2 regions of the Cupriavidus sp. a3 genome follow, and region 1 is predicted to be linked to the other one. Evidence: riboswitches for the same ligand, from Rfam matches in the RefSeq annotation. Region 1 holds a riboswitch; the other holds the start of a gene.

The links. Region 1 has a riboswitch for glycine ahead of gcvT (glycine cleavage system aminomethyltransferase GcvT). Riboswitches for the same ligand answer to the same signal wherever they lie in the genome.
Region 2: linked by a shared signal. The riboswitch ahead of ACAD63_RS31280 (D-amino acid dehydrogenase) and the one ahead of gcvT (glycine cleavage system aminomethyltransferase GcvT) in region 1 are both predicted to bind glycine.

Annotation. Positions count from the first base shown of each region.
Region 1 covers NZ_CP170643.1:178,115-188,558, forward strand. Annotated here, with positions in the region: gene ACAD63_RS00720 (L-serine ammonia-lyase) at 1-966, opposite strand, end outside; gene gcvP (aminomethyl-transferring glycine dehydrogenase) at 1,117-4,047, opposite strand; gene gcvH (glycine cleavage system protein GcvH) at 4,147-4,527, opposite strand; gene gcvT (glycine cleavage system aminomethyltransferase GcvT) at 4,627-5,754, opposite strand; glycine riboswitch at 5,849-5,973, opposite strand; glycine riboswitch at 5,995-6,081, opposite strand; gene ACAD63_RS00740 (glycine zipper 2TM domain-containing protein) at 6,151-6,381, opposite strand; gene ACAD63_RS00745 (UvrD-helicase domain-containing protein) at 6,647-8,743, shown strand; gene ACAD63_RS00750 (hypothetical protein) at 8,956-9,126, shown strand; gene ACAD63_RS00755 (ABC transporter substrate-binding protein) at 9,112-10,230, opposite strand; gene hemN (oxygen-independent coproporphyrinogen III oxidase) at 10,432-10,444, shown strand, end outside.
Region 2 covers NZ_CP170644.1:2,084,336-2,094,779, forward strand. Annotated here, with positions in the region: gene ACAD63_RS31265 (TlpA family protein disulfide reductase) at 1-366, opposite strand, end outside; gene ACAD63_RS31270 (sialidase family protein) at 363-1,613, opposite strand; gene ACAD63_RS31275 (TonB-dependent receptor) at 1,619-3,904, opposite strand; glycine riboswitch at 4,159-4,260, shown strand; glycine riboswitch at 4,261-4,391, shown strand; gene ACAD63_RS31280 (D-amino acid dehydrogenase) at 4,446-5,711, shown strand; gene ACAD63_RS31285 (Zn-ribbon domain-containing OB-fold protein) at 5,845-6,243, opposite strand; gene ACAD63_RS31290 (thiolase domain-containing protein) at 6,268-7,434, opposite strand; gene ACAD63_RS31295 (MaoC family dehydratase) at 7,473-7,931, opposite strand; gene ACAD63_RS31300 (LysR family transcriptional regulator) at 8,215-9,138, shown strand; gene ACAD63_RS31305 (Lrp/AsnC family transcriptional regulator) at 9,150-9,668, opposite strand; partial or broken gene mdeB (alpha-ketoglutarate dehydrogenase) at 9,840-10,444, shown strand, end outside.

The DNA of each region.
Region 1 (10,444 bases):
TGTCAGCAGGAAGTCGACTACACCCTGCCGGTTCGCGCCCGGCACGAAGCGGTCGTAGTAATGCAGCACGGCGGGGATGATGCCGGCCGCACCGTTGGTCGGCGCGGTCACCACGCGGCCGCCCGCCGCGTTCTCTTCATTGACGGCGATGGCGTACAGGTTGACCCAGTCCATCACCGAGAGCGGATCCGACAGCGTGCGCTCGGCACGCTCGGTCAGGCTGCGGAACAACTCGGGCGCGCGCCGCTTGACCTTGAACGGCCCCGGCAGTTCGCCATCGGTGCGGCAGCCGCGCGCGACGCAGGCCTGCATTACGTCCCAGATATGCAGCAGGCCGTCGATGACCTCTTGCTCGCTGCGCCACGTCAGTTCGTTCTCCAGCATCAGCCGCGCAATGCTCTTGCCGCTGTCCTGCGCCATCTGCAGCATGTCCTTGCCGCTGCGAAACGGGTGCGGCAGCTGCTGCGCGGCATTGAGCACCTGGGTGTTGGGCGCACCGGCGGTGACCACGAAGCCGCCGCCCACCGACAGGTAGCGCGCTTCGCGCAGGCTCGCGCCGCTGCTGTCGAAGGCATGGAACTTCATGCCATTGGGATGCTCGGCCAGGGCCTCGCGGCGGTAGAACGCGATGTGCTCCTTCTCGACGAAGGGCACGATATGGCGTCCCAGCAGCGACAGCTCGCGCGACTTGCGCAACGCGGCGAGGCGCCTGTCGATGGAATCGGGATCGATGGTGTCGGGAGACTCGCCCATCAGGCCGAGGATCACGCCCTTGTCGGTGCCGTGCCCCTTGCCGGTGGCGCCGAGCGAGCCGTACAGCTCGACCCGCACGCTGGCCACCTGCGGCAGCAGGCCGTCGCGCTCCAGCCCCTGCGCGAACATCAGGGCCGCGCGCATCGGGCCCACGGTATGCGAGCTCGACGGGCCGATGCCCACCTTGAACAGATCGAAGACGCTGACTGCCACGGAATGTCTCCAGCAATGGGGTGGCCTTGCAGAGGCTCTTTTCAGGCGGTCGAAGTACGGCAACGGACACCGCCGCCGGCGGGCCCGCCATCTTAAGAATAGTGCGGCGGCCGAGCCACCGCAGATGCGATGGCACGGCCCGGGGGTGCGTCAGTCGACCACGTAGTCGCTGACCGGCACGCAGCTGCAGAACAGGTTGCGGTCGCCATACACGTTGTCGGCACGGCCGACCGGCGGCCAGTACTTCTGCGTGCGCAGCGACGCCACCGGATAGGCGGCTTCCTCGCGCGTGTACTTGTGGGTCCACTCGTTCGCGGTCACCACCGCGGCGGTGTGCGGCGCGTGCTTGAGCGGGTTGTCCTCGCGGTCGAAAGTACCGTCGGCGACGCGGCCGATTTCCTGGCGGATCGCGATCATCGCGTCGATGAAGCGGTCCAGCTCATGCAGTGCTTCGGACTCGGTCGGCTCGATCATCAGCGTGCCCGGCACCGGGAAGCTCATGGTCGGCGCGTGGAAGCCGTAGTCCATCAGGCGCTTGGCCACGTCTTCGTTGCTGATGCCGGTCTCCTTCTGCAGCGGGCGCACGTCCAGGATGCACTCGTGCGCGACCAGGTCGTGCTGGCCGGTGTACAGCACCGGGTAGTACGGCGCCAGGCGCTTGGCCACGTAGTTGGCCGCCAGGATGGCGTTCTCGGTGGCGGCGGTCAGGCCGGCCGAACCCATCATCGCGATATACATCCACGAGATCGGCAGGATGCTGGCCGAGCCGAACGGTGCCGCCGACACGCCGCCGATGCCGCGGTCGTCGCGGCGGTAGCCGACGCTGTCCTGGTTGGGCAGGAAATCCGCCAGGTGCGCGCCGACTGCGACCGGGCCAACGCCCGGGCCGCCGCCGCCGTGCGGGATGCAGAAGGTCTTGTGCAGGTTCAGGTGCGACACGTCGCCGCCAAACTGGCCCGGCGCGGCGGTGCCGACCATCGCGTTCATGTTGGCGCCGTCGACATAGACCTGGCCGCCGTGCTTGTGCACGATCTCGCAGATCTGCTGCACGCCCTGCTCAAACACGCCGTGCGTGGACGGGTAGGTGATCATGATCGCAGCCAGGTTCTTGCTGTGCTGCTCGGCCTTCTTCGCCAGGTCTTCCAGGTCGACGTTGCCGTTCTCGTCGCAGGCCACCACCACCACCTTCATGCCGGCCATCTGCGCCGACGCCGGGTTGGTGCCGTGCGCCGACGACGGGATCAGGCAGATGTCGCGATGGCTTTCGCCGCGGCTGGCGTGATACGCATGGATGATCAGCAGGCCCGCGTACTCGCCTTGCGAGCCGGCGTTGGGCTGCAGGCTGACCGCGGCGTAGCCGGTGGCGGCGCACAGCATGGCCTCGAGCTGGTCGATCATCTCGCGGTAGCCCACGGTCTGGTCCAGCGGCGCGAACGGGTGGATCTGGCTGAACTCGGGCCAGGTCACCGGGATCATCTCGCTGGTGGCGTTCAGCTTCATCGTGCACGAGCCCAGCGGGATCATGGTGCGGTCCAGCGCCAGGTCCTTGTCGGCCAGCATGCGCAGGTAGCGCAGCATCTCGTGCTCGGCGTGGTGCGTATTGAACACCGGATGGGTCAGGTACTCGCTGGCGCGCGCCAGTTCGGCCGGGAAGGCGTCATTGATGGCGGCTTCGAGCTTGTCGAAATCGAGGCCCGCCGGCAGCGGCTTGCCTTGCGTGAAGATTTCCCACAGCGCAACCACGTCGTCGCGGGTGGCGGTCTCGTCCAGCGAGATGCCGACGCGCGTGGCGCCGGCATGGCGCAGGTTGATGCCGCGCGCGGTGGCGGCGGCATGGATGGCTTCGGTGTTGAAGCCGGTCTCCAGCGTCAGCGTGTCGAAGAAGGTGGCGTTGGTGCGGACGAAGCCAAGCTGCTCCAGGCCGGCGGCCAGCGTCGCGGCCAGGCGATGCACGCGCTGCGCGATGCGCTTCAGGCCCTGCGGGCCGTGGTATACGGCGTACATCGACGCCATCACCGCCAGCAGCACCTGCGCGGTACAGATGTTGGAGGTCGCCTTTTCGCGGCGGATATGCTGTTCGCGCGTCTGCAGCGCCAGGCGATACGCCTTGTTGCCCTGCGCGTCGACGGTCACGCCGACCAGACGGCCCGGCATCGAGCGCTTGAACGCATCCTTCACCGCCATGTAGCCGGCGTGCGGGCCGCCAAAGCCCAGCGGCACGCCGAAGCGCTGCGAGTTGCCCACGGCCACGTCGGCACCCCATTCGCCCGGCGCGGCGATCAGCGTCAGCGCCAGCAGGTCGGCGGCAGCCACCACCAGGCCCCCGGCGGCGTGCACCGCGTCGGCGATGGCGCGGTAGTCATTGATGTCGCCGTTCACGCCCGGGTACTGCAGCAGCACGCCGAAGGCGCCCGCAGCAGCGGCGTCGGCGGCGGGGCCGACCTTCACTTCGATATCCAGCGGCAGCGCGCGCGTTCGCACCACTTCCAGCGTCTGCGGCAGCACGTCGTCGGCGACGAAGAAGATACTGGAGTCGTGCTTGTTCACGCGCTGCAGCAGCGTCATCGCTTCGGCGGCAGCGGTGCCTTCATCGAGCATCGACGCGTTGGCGATATCCAGCCCGGTCAGGTCGGTGACCATCTGCTGGAAGTTCAGCATCGCTTCCAGGCGGCCTTGCGAGATTTCCGGCTGGTAGGGCGTGTAGGCGGTGTACCAGGCCGGGTTCTCGAAGATATTGCGCAGCACGACCGCGGGCGTGACGGTGTTGTAGTAGCCCTGGCCGATAAAGCTCTTCAGTACGCGGTTCTTGCGCGCCAGGCCGCGCAGCTTGGCCAGTGCGGCTTCCTCGCTCAGCGGCTCGGTGAACTCGCCCATCGGCATGCCGTCGCGGCGGCGGATGGCGGCGGGGATCACGGCATCGATCAGCGCGGCGCGGCTGTCGTAGCCGAGCACCTTCAGCATGTGCTGCTGTTCGGGGGTATCGGGGCCGATGTGGCGGGCGGCGAAGGCGTCGCGCGCCTCCAGTTCGGCCAGCGTGGGCCGGTTACCTTGGGCGGCGGTCATGGGAAGCGGGGCGTTCATTGGCAAGAACCTCGTGGGGAGCGCTGCGGCAGGTGGTCAGCCGTGCCGCGGCGCTGCAAATGCTGTGTGCCGATCCCGGGTGCGGGACCGGCGGGGCGATCAGGCGCCGACGCTGGCCTTGTACGCGTCGGCCGACATCAGGCCGTTGACGTCGTCGCTGTTGGCCGGCTTGAGCTTGAACAGCCAGGCGTCGAAGGCATTGGCATTGACGCTTTCCGGCTCGGCCGTGGCGGCTTCGTTGACGGCGATCACTTCGCCGGCCACCGGGGCGTAGATATCGGAAGCGGCCTTCACCGATTCCACCACTGCCAGCGCGTCGCCGGCACCGACCGACTTGCCCACTTCGGGCAGTTCCAGGAAGACGATGTCGCCCAGCGCATCCTGTGCGTGGTCGGTGATGCCAATGGTGAGCGTGCCGTCGGCTTCGACGCGCACCCACTCATGCGACTCGGTGTATTTGAGGTCGGCGGGGAAATTCATGAAGGTTCTCCGGATTCAGATCTGTTTCTTGTTGGGTGATGCCTGCCCGGCAACGCTGCCGGCAGGCGAGGGCGACCGTTGGGTGAGCGGATGTTTCCCTTAGCTCACGAGTGCCTTGCCATTACGCACAAACGGCAGTTTAACCACAGTCGCGTTGAGTTTGCGGTCGCGGATCTCCACCTGCACGGTGTCGCCGACGTTCACGCCCTGCGGCAGGCGCGCGAACGCGATCGATTGCGACAGCGAGGGGCTGAAGGTGCCGCTGGTGATTTCGCCGTCACCGGCGGCGGTGATGACCTTCTGGTGGGCGCGCAGCACGCCACCTTTGTCGCGCAGGATCAGGCCGAGGAATTGCTGGCGCGAGCCGGCCGCGGCCAGTGCCGCCTTGCCGGTGAAGTCGCGCTCGCTCTGCAGGTCGACGGTCCAGGCCAGGCCCGCGTCCAGCGGCGAGGTGCTGATATCCATGTCCTGGCCATACAGGTTCATGCCGGCTTCCAGGCGCAGCGTGTCGCGCGCGCCCAGGCCGGCCGGGCGCACGCCCGCGGCATTCAGTTTTTCCCACAGGCCGGCGACGCTGGCCGCCGGCACCACCAGCTCGAAGCCGTCTTCGCCGGTGTAGCCGGTGCGCGCGACCATGACTTCGCCAAGTGCGGGGTCCTGCACCACGACAGCGTTGAACGGCTTGAGCGCATCGGAAGGCTGGGTCGACGGGAAGGTACTCCACACCTTGGCGCGGGCGTTAGGGCCCTGCACCGCGACGATCGCCAGCGGCTGCGCGCCCGCGGGCGCAACATCTTCACGGCGCGGGGTGATGGTCACGCCGCTGCCGGTGGCGTCGTTGCGCGCACGGATCCAGTCGATATCGCCGACCGCGGTGCTGGCGTTGACCACCAGGCGGAAACGGTCCTCGGCAAAGAAATAGACGATCAGGTCGTCGATCACGCCGCCTTTTTCGTCGAGCATGCACGAGTACAGCGCCTTGCCCGGCGTCTGCAGCTTGTCGACGTTGTTGGCCAGCAGGCCGCGCAGGAAGGCGCGGGTATTGGGGCCGCTGAGGTCGACCACGCACATGTGCGACACGTCGAACATGCCGGCGTCGGTGCGCACGGCGTTGTGTTCTTCGATCTGGGAGCCGTAGTTGACCGGCATGTCCCAGCCGCCGAAGTCGACCATGCGGGCGCCGAGGGCGCGGTGGATGGCGTTGAGGGGCGTGGCCTGGAGCGTCATGGAATCCTCGGGGGCAATGTCGGGTTGCGAAAACAAAAAAGGGCCATCCGCCGCAACGATCGCTATGCCAATGGCCAAGCAATCCGCTGCGGCGGATGACCCCTCTGTCCTCGATACCTGAGAGATTACGAGGCGGATTCGTTGAATCCCGTCCTCGCGCGCCCCTTCGGTGGGCACGCTCGCCACGAATGGCGGGTGCCGCTCTCCAGAGTGCGGCATGCATCGTGTGCATGTTGCATGCCGATCCGAGCGGTCCGTGGTGCCTGAGAGTTTTCGGGTGATACCCCTTCGGCGGCGCAGATATGCGCGCTCTCCCGGTCGGATGCGCGCAATGTACGGGAGGGCCCTGCCTTTGTCAACGCGGCGGGCGCCCCCCGCCAGCAGCCATTCGCCCTATCAACGGCGATGGTCGTCGGTCATTACGTTACCGACCACGCCGCCCAGGGCGGCACCGCCCAGCGTGCCTGCGGCACTACCGTGCGTCAACGCAGCACCGCCGGCCGCGCCCACGCCGGCACCAATGACCGTGTTGCGCTGCTTCGGTGTCATGTCGGCACAGCCGGTGGCCAGGGCCGCAACGGCTATGCCGGCCATCGTCGCTTTGGAAAAGGCTCGTAGCATTTTCATGATGGGCTCCGAAAGTAACTTTGAGTACGTTCGGGACGCAGGTCTGCCATCCCGCCATACTGGTTAGAGGAGGGCCCGGACGCCCGGTTTTGGGACTTACCAAGTGTTACTTCGGTAACGTCCCCGCCCCCGGAAAAAGCGGTTCCCGCTGACTGATCAGGGCCGGCCCAGCGTGTTAACATGATTAGCTTTGCGTCCGGCGCCGCCCCATGTGGTGTACAGGGCGCGACGCCGCCCCGACCACCCCCCGCAAGCATTCCCGCGCATGAGCCACGGCCTCAACGCCGCCCAATCTGAAGCCGTCCGCTATCTGGACGGACCCTGCCTCGTCCTTGCCGGGGCGGGCTCGGGCAAGACCCGCGTGATCACGCAGAAGATCGCGCACCTGATCGAAGACAAGGGCTTCGAGCCGCGCCATATCGCCGCCGTCACCTTCACCAACAAGGCTGCCAAGGAGATGCAGGAACGCATCGGCAAGCTGATGGAAGGCAAGACCACGCGCGAGGGCAAGCGCATCCCGCTCAAGCAGCTCACAGTCTGTACCTTCCACTCGCTGGGCGTGCAGATTCTGCGCATGGAGGCGGAACACGTCGGCCTGAAGCCGCAGTTCTCGATCATGGATTCGGACGACTGCTTCGGCCTGATCCAGGAGCAGCTCGGCACCACCGACAAGAAGCTGATCCGCGGCGTGCAGAGCACGATCTCGCTGTGGAAGAACGGCATGGTCGACCCCGAGGCCGCGATCGCGCAGGCGGCCAATGCCGACGAGCACCAGGCCGCGCTGGTCTACCGCAACTACGTCGCCACGCTGAACGCGTACCAGGCGGTGGATTTCGACGACCTGATCCGCTTGCCCGCGGAACTGTTCGCGCGCAACGAAGCGGTACAGCTCAAGTGGCAGAACCGGCTGCGCTACTTCCTGGTCGACGAGTACCAGGACACCAACGCCTGCCAGTACCAGCTGCTCAAGCTGCTGGCGGGGGGCTCGCACCTGCGCGCGCCGGCCTTTACCGCGGTGGGCGACGACGACCAGGCCATCTACGGCTGGCGCGGCGCCACGCTGGACAACCTGCGCGGGCTGCAGACCGACTTCCCCGACCTCAAGGTGATCAAGCTGGAGCAGAACTACCGCTCCACCGTGCGCATCCTGGAAGCGGCCAACGCGGTCATCGCCAACAATCCCAAGCTCTTCGACAAGAAGCTGTGGAGCGAGCACGGCATGGGCGATCCCATCGCCATCCACCCGATGAACGACGAGGAGCACGAGGCGGAGTCGGTGGTGTTCCGCCTGTCGGCGCACAAGTTCGAGCGCCGCGCGCAGTTCCGCGACTACGCCATCCTGTACCGCGGCAACCACCAGGCGCGGCTGTTCGAGCAGATCCTGCGGCGCGAGCGCATTCCCTATGTGCTGTCGGGTGGCCAGAGCTTCTTCGACAAGGCCGAGATCAAGGACATCTGCGCCTACCTGCGCCTGATCGCCAATCACGACGACGATCCCGCCTTTATCCGCGCAATCACCACGCCGCGCCGCGGCGTCGGCAATACCACGCTCGAAGTGCTGGGCACGTTTGCCGGGCAGGCCAAGGTGTCGTTGTTCGAGGCGGCGATGATGGGCGGCATCGAGGGCAAGCTGCAGCCGCGCCAGCTGGAGCCGCTGCGCGTGTTCTGCGAATCGATGGTGCGGCTGGCCGACCGCGCGGCCAAAGATCCGGCCACCGAAGTGCTCGACGACCTGATGGCCGGCATCCACTACGAGGCATACCTGTACGACAGCTTCGACGAGCGCCAGGCGCAGTCGCGCTGGACCAACACGCTGGAGTTCCTCGAATGGCTCAAGCGCAAGGGCACCAAGCCGGAAGCGGCCGAGGGCGAGGAAGCCACCGGCTATGACAACGCCGACGGCTTCGGCAGCGAAGGCAAGAACCTGCTTGAGCTGACGCAGACCGTGGCGCTGATGAGCATGCTCGAAGGGCGCGAGGAAGATCCCGACGCCGTGCGGCTGTCCACGCTGCACGCGTCCAAGGGGCTGGAATATCCGCACGTGTTCCTGGTCGGCGTGGAAGAGGGCATCCTGCCCCACTGCCGCGAAGACGACGACATGACCGACGAGAAGATCGAGGAAGAGCGCCGGCTGATGTACGTCGGCATCACGCGCGCGCAGCGCAGCCTGCAGATCAGCTGGTGCAAGAAGCGCAAGCGCGCGCGCGAGACGTACTCTTGCCAGCCGTCGCGCTTTATCGGCGAGATGAAGCTGGAAGAAGCGCCGGCACCCAAGGACGAAACTCCGGCGATGAGCCCCAAGGACCGGCTCGGCGCGCTCAAGGCGCTGCTCGGCGGCCCAGGCAAGACGGCGGCAGGCTGATCTTAGGTACGAAGCCCGATACAAAACCCTACCAGGCCGACAAGACCGCGCGCGCCGCTGTCCTTAGCATGACGGTTGTGCCGCTCTGCGCTTTTCACGGTGTGCGGCTTGCGGCGGCAGGGGCTGCCCGGGTCTTGCCGCGCCAGACATCAAGTCTGGCTTTTCCCTGTAATTGGCCCCCGCCGCGCCAGCGTGCGGGGGCAATTTTGGACGTGCTCGCCCTGCTGCAGGCGGTGGTCGACGACGCCGCCGACAGCGGCCACGAGGTCGCGCTCAGCGGCCAGGCGCAGCCGCTGCTGGCGTGGCCGTCGGAGCTGCGGCGCACGGTGGTCAACCTGATCGAGAATGCGCGGCGCGCGCGCCTGTCGCTACCGCGCGCCTGACACCGCCAGCGTGACGTACTGCGAGCCGCGCTGGCCGTGGCTGAAGTCGAGGGTAAAGTCCCCCACGTCGACACGGCCTTGCAGTGCGCGGCGCAGCTCGGCGGCACCGCCGGCGCGCACGCCGGCCAGCGCCCGTGCCAGCCATGCGGCGCCGATATAGCCGGCCAGCGTCGCCGAGGACGGCGGCTCATCCAGGTATTGCTTCATGCGCGCTACGTGTTCCCTGACCACGCGCAGCGTGGCCTGCTGCGGGCCGGGCGCGACCTGGGTCAGCACCATGCCGCCGGCGTAGCCGGTACCCAGGATCTCGCGCGCGGCCGTGGCACTGACCGACGACAGGCCGACCAGGAAGCCATACCAGCCCTGCGCCGCCAGTGCGCGGCCCAGTCCGGCATAGGCCAGCGTATCGCCCGCGACGATCACGGCGCCGGGGCGGGCGGCTGCAATGCGGCGTGCCACGGCGTCGGCACCCGGGTCGGCTTTGGGATCGAGCGGCACCGCGCGCGTGCCGGTCTGCGCCTCCAGCCGGGCCAGCGATGGCGTGGCGAAGTCCGGCGCCACCGCCAGCGCGATCGCGCTCAGGCCATAGCTGCGCAACTGCCGCACTGCCGCGTCGAGTTCGGCCTGGTAGTCGGCGCGGGTGAACCAGACGTTGTCCGCTGCCAATGCCAGGCCCGACAGCGGCGCCACAATCTGCACGCCGCGCCGGACCAGCTCGGCCGATGACGCCAGCGCCGGCAGGAGACGGTCGCCGGCGCCGAACAGCAGCTCGGCGTGCTCGCTGTCGGCCAGCGCCACCGCCTGGGCCACCGCGCGGCGCGGATCGGGATCGGCGTTGCGCACCACGTGGGCGATCCGTACCGGGCCGTTGGCGGCATTGACCGCGTCGAACAGCACCTTGGCGCCGGCCAGGTAGTCGCGCGCCAGGTCCGCCTGCGCACTACCGCGGTCGATCAGGTGGCCCACCACCACGGTGCGGCGCGCGGGAGACTGGGCCAGCAGCGGGGCATTGGGCAGCGCCAGGGCCGCTGCGCCGGCCGCCAGCAGGCGTCGGCGCAGCGGTAGGTACGGCAGGGAAGGGGGCAGGGTGTCCGGGATCGGCATCGCGCAATAGAAAAAGGGGGCGCAAGTCGCGCCGGCGCGCAGCGTATCCGCCACGTATTACCGCCGTGTGACGCGGGGCGCCTGCGCACCCGTGCCGTGCCAACGCCGCGCTTGACGACGATCAACGCAACGCGCGGCGCGCAGTCCTAGCATGGGCTGTCAAACACCGTTCCCCCCGCGCCCCCCATGAACCCGCTTGCCATGACTACCCTTG
Region 2 (10,444 bases), on a different contig from region 1:
CGAATAGCGCAGCCTCTCCTGCGGCTCGTTGCCGAACATCCACGCGTCGCGCGTCAGGTTGACGCGCTTGAGCAGCTGCTGCACCTGCGGCAGCGCGTCGGGCCGGTCCATGGCCAGCGTGACCACGCGCAGGCTGCGATGCTTCGCCTGCAGCTTGCCGATGGCTTCGAAATTACGCTTGCAGTAGACGCAGTCGAGCGACCACACCACCAGCACGAAGGGCTTGCCCTGCTGGCTGGCACTGAGCTGCGCGGCACTGGCGGATTCGAACACCGATACGCGTTCGGCCGCGTGCGCCATGCCGGCGACGCCGAGCGCGATCGTGGCGCCCGCCAGCGCGGCGATGAGTTTGCGACGCAATGTCATGCGCCCTCCTGCGCCAGCGGGAAGACCTGGAAGCCTTCGGCCTCGGTGCGCCACAGCACGTAGGCGCGGCCGCCGTGCTGCAGCAGGTGCGGCTGGTCCGAATCGCGCGCGGTGCCGGCAACCTGGCGCGTCTGCCAGGTCTTGCCGCCGTCCTGCGACAGCATCGCCGAGAGCCGGGTCTGCTGGCCGTCGAACGATTTCCACGCCACCACGATGCGATGGTCGTCGAGCGCGACGATATCGGCATGCTGCGCGCGCGGGTCGTCCAGCGGACGCTGCGCCTGCAGCTTGCCGTCCCGGAAGCGGCCGACCGATACCGTCGGCTTGCCTGCCTTCACGTTGAACCAGACCATGTGCAGCATGCCGTCCGGCGCCACCGCGGCGCCCGGGCCGTGGTGCGGGCAGGCGTCGATGCGCCAGTCGTCGAAGGTCGCGCGCTGCATCGGCGCGGGCGTGCCGTCGGCGCCGAGCAGTGCCACCGCGTGGTCGCGCGCGTTGGGCGGGAACACGTGGCGCCACAGCGCCAGCATCTTGCCGTCCGGCGTCGGCGCGAGCGCGATGCGGCAGCATTCGCAGGACTGGTCGGCGATCTTGTAATCGCCCTGGAAGCTCTTGCCGTGGTCGGCCGATACCGCGTAGTAGATCGCAGCGCCGGCATAGGGCTGCCTGCGCGCTTCGGCGGCGACCACGTCGCGCTTGTCGATCCAGCTGACGAAGACGCGGCCGGCCGGGTCCACCGCGATCGCGTCGAAGCGGTGCGCGATCTGGTCGCGGTTGGCATGCACGGTCACCGGCGCGGCAAAGGTCTTGCCGCCGTCGGCGGAGCGCGCGAAGCGGATAAAGCCGGTATAGGGCTTGGGCAGCGGCTGGGTCCAGGTGACGTAGATCTCGCCGTCGCGGCCGGTGGCAACCTTGGGCCGGCTGTCGTGGTCAGCAGCCACGGCTTCGGGCACGCGGTTGACGTGCTGCACCGGCCCGAAGCTGCGACCCTGGTCGGCCGACGCGCGCACGGCCACGTGCTGGCCGTCCTTGTAGGCGATCCACAAGCGGCCGTCGCGATCGAAGGCGGCGCCGGTGCCGAGTTCGCTCATCGCCTTCGGCGCCGCGCTTTGCGCACCGTGGCCGGCATGGTTGCCATGGGACTGCGCCATCGCGGCGAACGCCGTGCAGGCGATCACGCCGGCGGCAAGGAAGCGGAAGCTGCGGGGCAAGCGCTGCAGGGGAATGGTCAGGATCGGACTGGTCACTGCACTCAGAAGGAAAGCTTGGCCTCGGCGTAGAACGTCCGGCCCGGGTACGGGTGGTAGACGAAGTAACGCTGGTCGGTCAGGTTGTCGATGCCAAGCCCGAGCCGCACGTTCCTGGCGGGCTTGTAGGTCACCTTGACGTCGAAGGTCAGGAAACTGCTGGTGCCGCCGAAGGTGTCGGGATTGACGTCGCTGTTATCGAGCGTATTGTACTGCCGCCCCGAATAGGTCATCGCCAGCGTGCCGGCCCATGCCGGCGTAAAGCGGTAGGTGCCGACCAGGTTCGCGCGCCACTGCGGGATGCGATAGAAATACTTGCCCACCGATGCCGGGTTATTGGCATTCTCCAGCGTCTTGGAATGGTTGTACGCGCCGCTGGCCGACAGGTCGAAGCCGCTGGTCAGCACGTCGCGCCCGTCGTAGGCAAGCTCGATGCCACGCGTACGCACGCGGTCCACGTTCTGGAAACTGGTGACGGTGGGGAACACCGTGGTATTGGTCTGGCTGACCAGCGCATCGCGGATGTCGTCTTCATACACCGACACGCGGAAGTACGAACGGTCGACCGTGCGTTCGAAGGTCAGGTCCTTCGAGAAGGAGCGCTCCGGTTTCAGGTTGGGATCGTTGTTGATCAGCGAGGTGCCGGTGATGCGGCCCTGGAACAGCTCGGCGACGGTCGGGTAGCGCCAGGCCTGGCCGAGCGACAGCCGGCCCAGCCAGTCCTGACCGATGGCCTTTTCCAGCGCCAGCTTGGGCGACCAGTTGGACTCGCTGCGCACCGGGTAGGCGACATCTACGCCTGGCTGGCTGCGGCTGCCGTCATAGGCGCGCCAGTGCTCCCAGCGCACGCCCGGGATCAGCTTCCAGTCCTCGGCGAAGTACCACGCGTCCTGCGCGTACAGCGCCTGCGTCTCGGTCTTGCCGGCAAAGGCGTTGTTGAACGCGGAGATGGTGGCGGCCTGCCAGTCCGAGGTGTTGTAGGTGGTGTTGCTGAGCCTGTAGTTGTCGTAGTGGTAGCCGAGGGTGACCCAGTGGCCGCCCTTGAGCTGCTGCGGGCGGTAGTCGGCCTTCAGGTCGAGCGTGCGCCAGCCGGTGCCGTCGCCATAGGTCACCGTGCCCGGGCCATTGCCCGCGGTGCTGGCGGTGCGGCTGATGTCCTTGGTGACATCGAACAGCGATGCCACGCCGGAGAAATTCCACCCGGTCTCGTTGCGCGTGCGCAGCGACAGGCCGTAGAGCCAGCGCGCGTCCTCGCCATTGCCCGGCGCAAACGCGTTGGCGGGGATCACGTAGCGGAGGCCGCCGATATTGACCGGGCCGCTCGACACCACGTTGCCGTCGGCATCGCGCAGGTAGCTGCCGGTGGCGCTGGAGCGGTCCTGCTGCCAGTAGGCGGCGGTGAATTGCGCCTGCAGGGTATTGGTGATGTCGTAGCCGAGCTTGAGCTTGAGCTGGTCCTGCACGGTGTGCGTGACGCCCTCGCTGTTGACGCCCATCACGGTGCGGTCGGCGCCGGTCTGGTCCTGGTCGAAGTAGGCGCCGGTCACGGGCTTGTCGGCCGAAGTCGCCCGCACGCTGGAGCGCGCCGCGGTGTAGAAGCTCAGCGGCTGGCTCTTGCTGTCCTGCCGGTCGACGCTGACCAGCCACGAGAACGGCCCGGCGCGGTCGCCCACGTAGGCGTTGGCGTGCACGCCGTTGAAACTGTCGTGCGTGCCGTACAGGTTGAAGCGCTGCGTGAATAGCTGCACGCTGGCATCGCCCTCGAACTTCTCCGGTGTGCGCGTACTGATCAGCACGGTCGCGCCCAGCGAATTGCCCGGGTACAGCGCCGAATACGGGCCATACAGCACGTCGACGCGCTCGATCTCGGCGGCGTTGACCAGCGACCAGCGCGGCGGGAAAGTGAAATCGGAGCCCAGCAGGTTGGAAAGCAGCAGGCCGTCGGCATAGACCAGCCCGCGCGCCGACTGGCGCGAGCTAGTGCTGCGCACCGAGATGATCGAGTTCATATCGCCGATGAAGCGCTTGCGCACGGCGAGGTTGGGCGCGTACTTGAGCGCGTCTTCGGTGTTGACCACGTTGAAGTCCGCCATGCGTGCGGCGCTGATGCCATAGGCGGGCGATGGCGTATTGGGCGGCGTGGCCGGCGTTTCGCCGCGCCCGGTCTTCGCCGAGACCACGACTTCCTGCAAGGGCTGCGGCGCGCTGACGGGTTCATCCGGCTGCGCGCCGGCGATGCCGGGGCCCATCAGCGCGGCCGAGGCGGCCAGCGCAATCCGATTTCTTCTCACTGGAATACCTTTTCTGTTCTTCTGGCTCGCCCGACCGGTGCGCCGTATCCGGCTCGTGCTACGGCGCACTTCCTCCGCGTAGCGAGTGCTGACATTCTAGGGGGCGGGTCGGCTTGACGCAGTGCGACATAGCGCCGCGCCGGTAAAGAAGCGACTCGACCCATCCATGCGAACACGACTGGCTCTATTCGCGTTTACCCGCATATCCACTTGCGGCCTTTGTCTCTAGATTTGCGCGGATTGGCGTTCGCGCCAACGTGATGCTGGGAGAGACTGATCCGGCGGCAGCCGCCGCGGACAGCGCCGAAGGAGCAACCGCCCCGGAAACTCTCAGGCAAAAGGACCGGTATCACGCGTCACAGCACTCTGAAGAATGCCGCCATCGTCAGCCGGCATACCGAAGGAGCAAGCGGCCCCCGCCACCGGTACCCCCGGGCACCACCGGCGGCTGTCGTGAATCTCTCAGGTCAGGAACAGAGGGGGCGTCCGCCACGCATGTCGCGTGCGGGCTCCCACCCCGACGTTTCTGGACTGCCAGATCATGAAGACAATCGCCGTCATCGGCGGTGGCATCACCGGTGTCACCACGGCCTACGCGCTCGCCCGGCGCGGATTCTCCGTCACCCTGTTCGAGCGCCACCGCTACGCCGCGATGGAAACCTCGTTCGCCAACGGCGGGCAGCTATCCGCCTCCAATGCCGAGGTGTGGACGCACTGGTCCACCATCATCAAGGGCCTGAAGTGGATGCTGCGCAGCGACGCCCCGCTGCTGGTCAACCCGCGCCCGAGCTGGCACAAGCTGAGCTGGTTCGCCGAGTTCATCGCCTCGATCCCGCATTACCGCCGCAACACCATCGAGACCGCGCGCCTGGCCATCGCGGCGCGCGAGCACCTGTTCGCGTGGGCGGCGCAGGAAGGCATCGACTTCGACCACAAGCGCGAAGGCATCCTGCATATCTATCGCGACAAGGCGGGCTTCGAGCACGCGGGCCGCGTCTCGGCGCTGCTGGCGCAGGGCGGGCTGGAGCGCCGCGCGGTGACGCCGGCGGAAATGCGCGCGATCGAGCCGACGCTGGCCGGCACCTACTACGGCGGCTATTTCACCGAAAGCGATTCGACCGGCGACATCCACAAGTTCACCAGCGGCCTGGCCGCCGCCATCGAGCGCATGGGCGTGCACTGCCGCTACGGCGAGGACGTGCGCAAGGTCACCACCGATGGCCGCAGCGCCAGCGTGACCGTGCAGGAAGGCGCGGACAGCGCCACCTCGACCTTCGACGGCGCGGTGATCTGCGCCGGCACCGCCAGCCGCGCGCTGGCCGCCGGGCTGGGCGACCGCGTCAACATCTATCCGGTCAAGGGCTATTCCATCACCGTCAACCTGAACGACGCGGGCAGCCGCACCGCGGCGCCGACCGTCAGCCTGCTCGACGATGAAACCAAGCTGGTCACCAGCCGCCTGGGCGACGACCGCTTCCGCGTGGCCGGCACCGCGGAGTTCAACGGCTTCAACCGCGACATCCGCGCCGACCGCATCCGGCCGCTGGTGGAATGGGTGCAGCAGTGCTTCCCCGGCGTCAGCACGCGCAGCGTGGTGCCGTGGGCGGGGCTGCGGCCGATGCTGCCGGATATGCTGCCGCGTGTTGGGCGGGGGCGGGCCCGGTGCGTGTTCTACAACACCGGGCATGGGCACCTTGGCTGGACGCTGTCGGCGGTGACGGCGGATATGGTGGCGGGGGTGGTGGCGCAGGCGCTGGTTGAGCCGAAAGTCTCGGGCGTGGGCTCGCTGGGACTTGCCAAGGCTTGAGATTGCCAGTTGAGCGCCTCGCTATTGCCAGCGCTGGCCCTCTCCCCCAGCCCCTCTCCCGCTCGCGGGAGAGGTACGGGGGAGAGGGCGGGAGCCTCCACGGAGTGAAGCGCCATCGCCCGCCGTGAACCGCTCAGGCCGGCGCAAACACCGGCACCGGCGCCCCATCCACGCTGGGCGCGAACCTGACCTTCACCTTCTGCCCGATGCGCACCTCATCGAGATCGCAATCGACGATATGGGTCATCATGGTCACGCCCTCGTCCAGCGTCACATAGGCAATGCAATACGCCTGCGGGCCAGCCTTGCGCGTGACGCTGTACGAGTAGATGGTGCCGCGGCCGCTGGCGGTCTTCCAGACCGTATCGCCCATGCAGAACGGGCACAGCGTGCGCGGATACCAGTGCGTCTTGCCGCATGACTGGCAGTGCTTGACCAGCAGCCGGCCTTCGCGCGCGGCCTGCCAGAATTCGATGTTGTCGGGCTGTTCGTCCGGGGCCTTGTAGGCCATGGGAGTGTGCGGGGTCGTCATGTCAGTTGCTCCGGCGATCGTTCATTATTCGCGCTCGAGGATCAGGGTGGCGCTGCCGTGGCGCGAGCCCAGGTAGCCGCCGGTGCCTTGCGCCAGCGCCAGGTCGCAGTTCTTCACCTGCACCGCTGGATGCGCCTCGCCGCGCAGCTGGCGCACGGCCTCGATCACCTTGGTGATGCCGCCGCGGTTGGCCGGGTGGTTGTTGCACAGGCCACCGCCATCGGTATTGAACGGCAGCTTGCCGACGCCCGAGATCAGGTTGCCGTCGGCCACGAACTTGCCGCCTTCGCCCTTCTTGCAGAAGCCCAGGTCTTCCAGCTGCATCAGCACGGTGATGGTGAAGCTGTCGTAGATCGAGGCGTACTTGATGTCGGCCGGGGTCACGCCGGCTTCAGCGAACGCGGCCGCGCCGGAAAACTTCGCGCCCGACCAGCTCAGGTCGACCTCGCCGCCGAGCTGGCCCTTGACGTATTCACCGGCGCCGATGATCTTCACCTTCGGGCGCCTGAGCGTGGCCGCGATCTCGGGCCGCGCCACGATCAGCGCGCCGCCGCCGTCGGACACCACGCAGCAGTCGAGCTTGTGCAGCGGGTCGGCGATCAACGGCGAGTTCAGCACCTCTTCCACCGTGACCACGTTGCGCAGCATCGCGTGCGGGTTGTGCTGCGCGTGGTGCGACGCCGCCACCTTGACCCATGCCAGCTGCTCGGGCGTGGTGCCGTACTCGTACATATGGCGCATCGCCACCATCGCGTACAGGTTGACGGTGACGGGATTGAACGGCGCCTCGAACGGGGCGTCCGGCAGGTTGGCGCCCCAGTTGCGCGCCTGCGTGCCGGTCGAGCCTTCGGAGCGCGGCCGGCCCGCCAGCGTGATCAGCGCCACGTTGCACTTGCCGGCGGCAATGGCCTGCGCGGCGTGCGAGACATGCACCAGGTAGGCGGAGCCGCCGGTGTCGGTGGAGTCCACGTGGCGCACCTTCAGGCCGAGGTAGTCGACCATGTTGGTGGCGCCCAGCCCCGGCGCATCGCCGGCGCAGAAGTAGCCATCCACGTCCGCCAGGGTCAGGCCGGCATCGGCCAGCGCGCCGCGCGCGGATTCCGCGTGCAGCTGCGCCACCGACTTGTCCGGCGCCTTGCGGGTCGGGTGCTCGTAGGCCCCGACGATATATGCCTTGCCTTTGATGCTCATGGGAGTCTCGTCCTGCTTGGGATTGATATTGGGGAACTTCAGAAGCGCATCTGCACCAGCCAGGTCGCCACCATGGCCGGCCGCTCGCTGCCTTCGACCTGCATCTCTACCTTCCAGTGGCAGCGCACTTCACCGGGGCGGACTTCGTCGAGCTGCTGCAGCGTGAACGCGCCGCGCACGCGCGCGCCGGCCGGCACCGGGCCGGTGAAGCGCAGCCGGTCGAAGCCATAGTTCAGCGCCAGCTTGCGGCCCGGAAAGGTAAAGCACTGCCCGAACGCCGCCGACACCATCGACACGATCAGGAAGGCGTGCGCGACCGTGCAGCCGTATGGCGAATCCGCCGCGGCGCGCTCGGGGTCCACGTAGATCCACTGCCGGTCATGCGTCAGCTCGGCGAAGGTATCGATGGCGTCCTGCCCGATGGGGAAATACTCGCTCACGGCGGCGGGCGCGGCGCAAAGCGCGCGCAGGTCGTCGAGCGATGCAATGCTGTGCATGAGGCTCCTGTCGGTCCAGGCCTGGTCAGGCGCGGCGGGCGCGATCGGCGCGATCGGCCTGCGCCCGGCCGGCTGTCTCCGTTGTGTTCCTTGAGTGTTCCTTGATACGGAATCTGTTGCTGCACCGCAGCTTGCAATCGAGTGTAGCGACGCCGCGGAACCGGCGTCCAATATCGTTTGCCGCGCGATCGATAAGCGCTGTTTATCGACCCACCCGGCGCGCGCGGTTGCCCGGGGGGCGCGCGGCGCACTAAGATGTGGCTCCCGCATCCCCGCTGACCCCATGGAACTGCGCCGCATCCGGCACTTCGTCGTGCTGGCCGAGACCCTCAATTTCCGCCGCGCGGCAGAGCGCCTGCATATCGCCCAGCCCGCGCTGACGGTCTCGATCCAGAAGCTCGAGTCCGAGCTCGACGCCACCCTGTTCGTGCGCGAGCCGCGCGGCGTCACGCTGACCGAGACCGGCCGCGCCGCGCTGGCCGAGGCCCGGCGCATCCTGTTCCACGCCGGCCAGTTCAGCGAGCTGGTGCAGTCGGCCAGCAGCGGCATGGCCGGCATCCTGCGGGTGGGCTTTGTCGGCACCACGACCTCGCACCTGCTGCCACGGCTGGTGACGCGCTTCCGCAATGAATACCCCGGCGTCGAACTGGTGCTGCGCGAAGCGACCTCGACCCGCATCATGCAATGGCTGGAAGACGAGGCGCTGGACGTGGGCCTGGTGCGCACGCCGCTGCTGACGCCGGGCAATACCGCGCTGGCGCTGCTGGAGCGCGACCGCTTTGTCGCCGCCCTGCCGCGCAGCCACCCGCTGGCGGGCAAGCCCGCGCTGACGCTGGCCGACCTCGCGCAGGAGCGCTTTGTCATGTACGAGCAGGCCGAAGCGTCGGGCCTGCGCAGCGCCGCGCTGTCGGCGTGCCAGGTGGCCGGCTTCCAGCCGCGCGTCACGCAGGAGGCCACGCAGGTGCAGACCGTGCTGGCGCTGGTGGAGAGCGGGCTGGGCGTGGCCCTGGTGCCGTCGATCATGCAGCGCTTTGCCAACGACCGCATGGTGATCCGCGACCTGGCGGGTTATCCGGACAGTGCCGGTATCGGCCTGGCGCTCACCTGGCTGCCGGCGCACGACACCCCGGTGGTTCGGCATTTCCGCGAGGTGGCGTTGTCGGAATTCGCGGTGGATGGCGGCAACGAGGAGCGTGGCGCGCCGTAGCCCGCAGCAGGCTATTCGCCCTCTTCTTCCGCCAGGCTCAAGGTCAATCCGCCCGCCGGCAGCGGCAGCGCCGTGCGGTACCGCACCTGCTTCAGCGCGAAGCTCGACCGGATATTGGACACGCCAGGGATCTTGGTCAGCTGCTCCAGGATAAAGCGCTCCAGGCTCTGCATGCTGGGCACGACAACGCGCAGCAGGTAGTCCGCATCGCCGGTCATCAGGTAGCACTCCATCACTTCGGGCCGCTTGTCGATTGCCGCCTCGAAGCGGCGCAGCGCGTCTTCCACCTGTTTTTCCAGGCTGACCTGGATAAACACATTGATGCGCAGGCCCAGCGCCTCGGCATTCAGCAATGTGACCTGCTGCTTGATCAATCCCATTTTCTCCAGCGCCTTGACGCGGTTGAAGCAAGGCGTCGGCGACAGGTTCACGGCGCGCGCCAGCTCGGCATTGGTGATGCGGGCGTTCTGCTGCAGCTGGTTGAGGATGGCGATATCGATGCGATCGAGCCTGAGCGAGGTGTCGTTCATGATGTAACAATTCCGGATTTTGGCATCTATTGAGAATTTTTATACTGTGATACCCGCTTCTGGCAAGGAAATTCAGACACATTCTCTGCGGCTCCAGGCGTAATCTTGTTGGCATCGGCGAGCGTGACTGACATGCCGCCACAGACAAGCAACATGGACAGGAGCGGTGCCATGACCAACCTGGCAAACGGTGTGCAATCGATGCTCGCGCTGCCTTCGGCCAACGAGGACAGCGATCCCCAGGAAACGCGCGAATGGCTGGACGCGCTCGAAGGCGTGCTGGCGCATGCCGGCAGCGCGCGCGCCAGCTTCCTGCTGCGGCGCCTGGCGGCGCATGCCGCAGCGCAGGGCCTGCCGCCGCCCGGCGCCGGCCCGAGCGCCTATGTGAATACCATCCCCGTGCAGGCGCAGCCGCCCTACCCTGGCGACCTGGAGATCGAAGCCCGGCTGGGCGCCGCGCTGCGCTGGAATGCGTTGGCCATGGTGGTGCGCGCCAACCGCGCCTATGGCGAACTGGGCGGCCATATCGCCAGCTATGCCTCCGCGGCCGATCTGTTCGAAGTCGGATTCAACCACTTCTTCCGCGGCGACAGCGCCGAACAGGGCGGCGACCTGGTCTACTTCCAGCCGCACTCGGCCCCCGGCGTCTACGCCCGCGCCTACCTGGAGGGTTTCCTCGACGAGACCCACCTGCAGCACTACCGGCGCGAGATCGGCGGGCCGGGCCTGTGCTCCTACCCGCATCCCTGGCTGATGCGGGACTTCTGGCAGTTCCC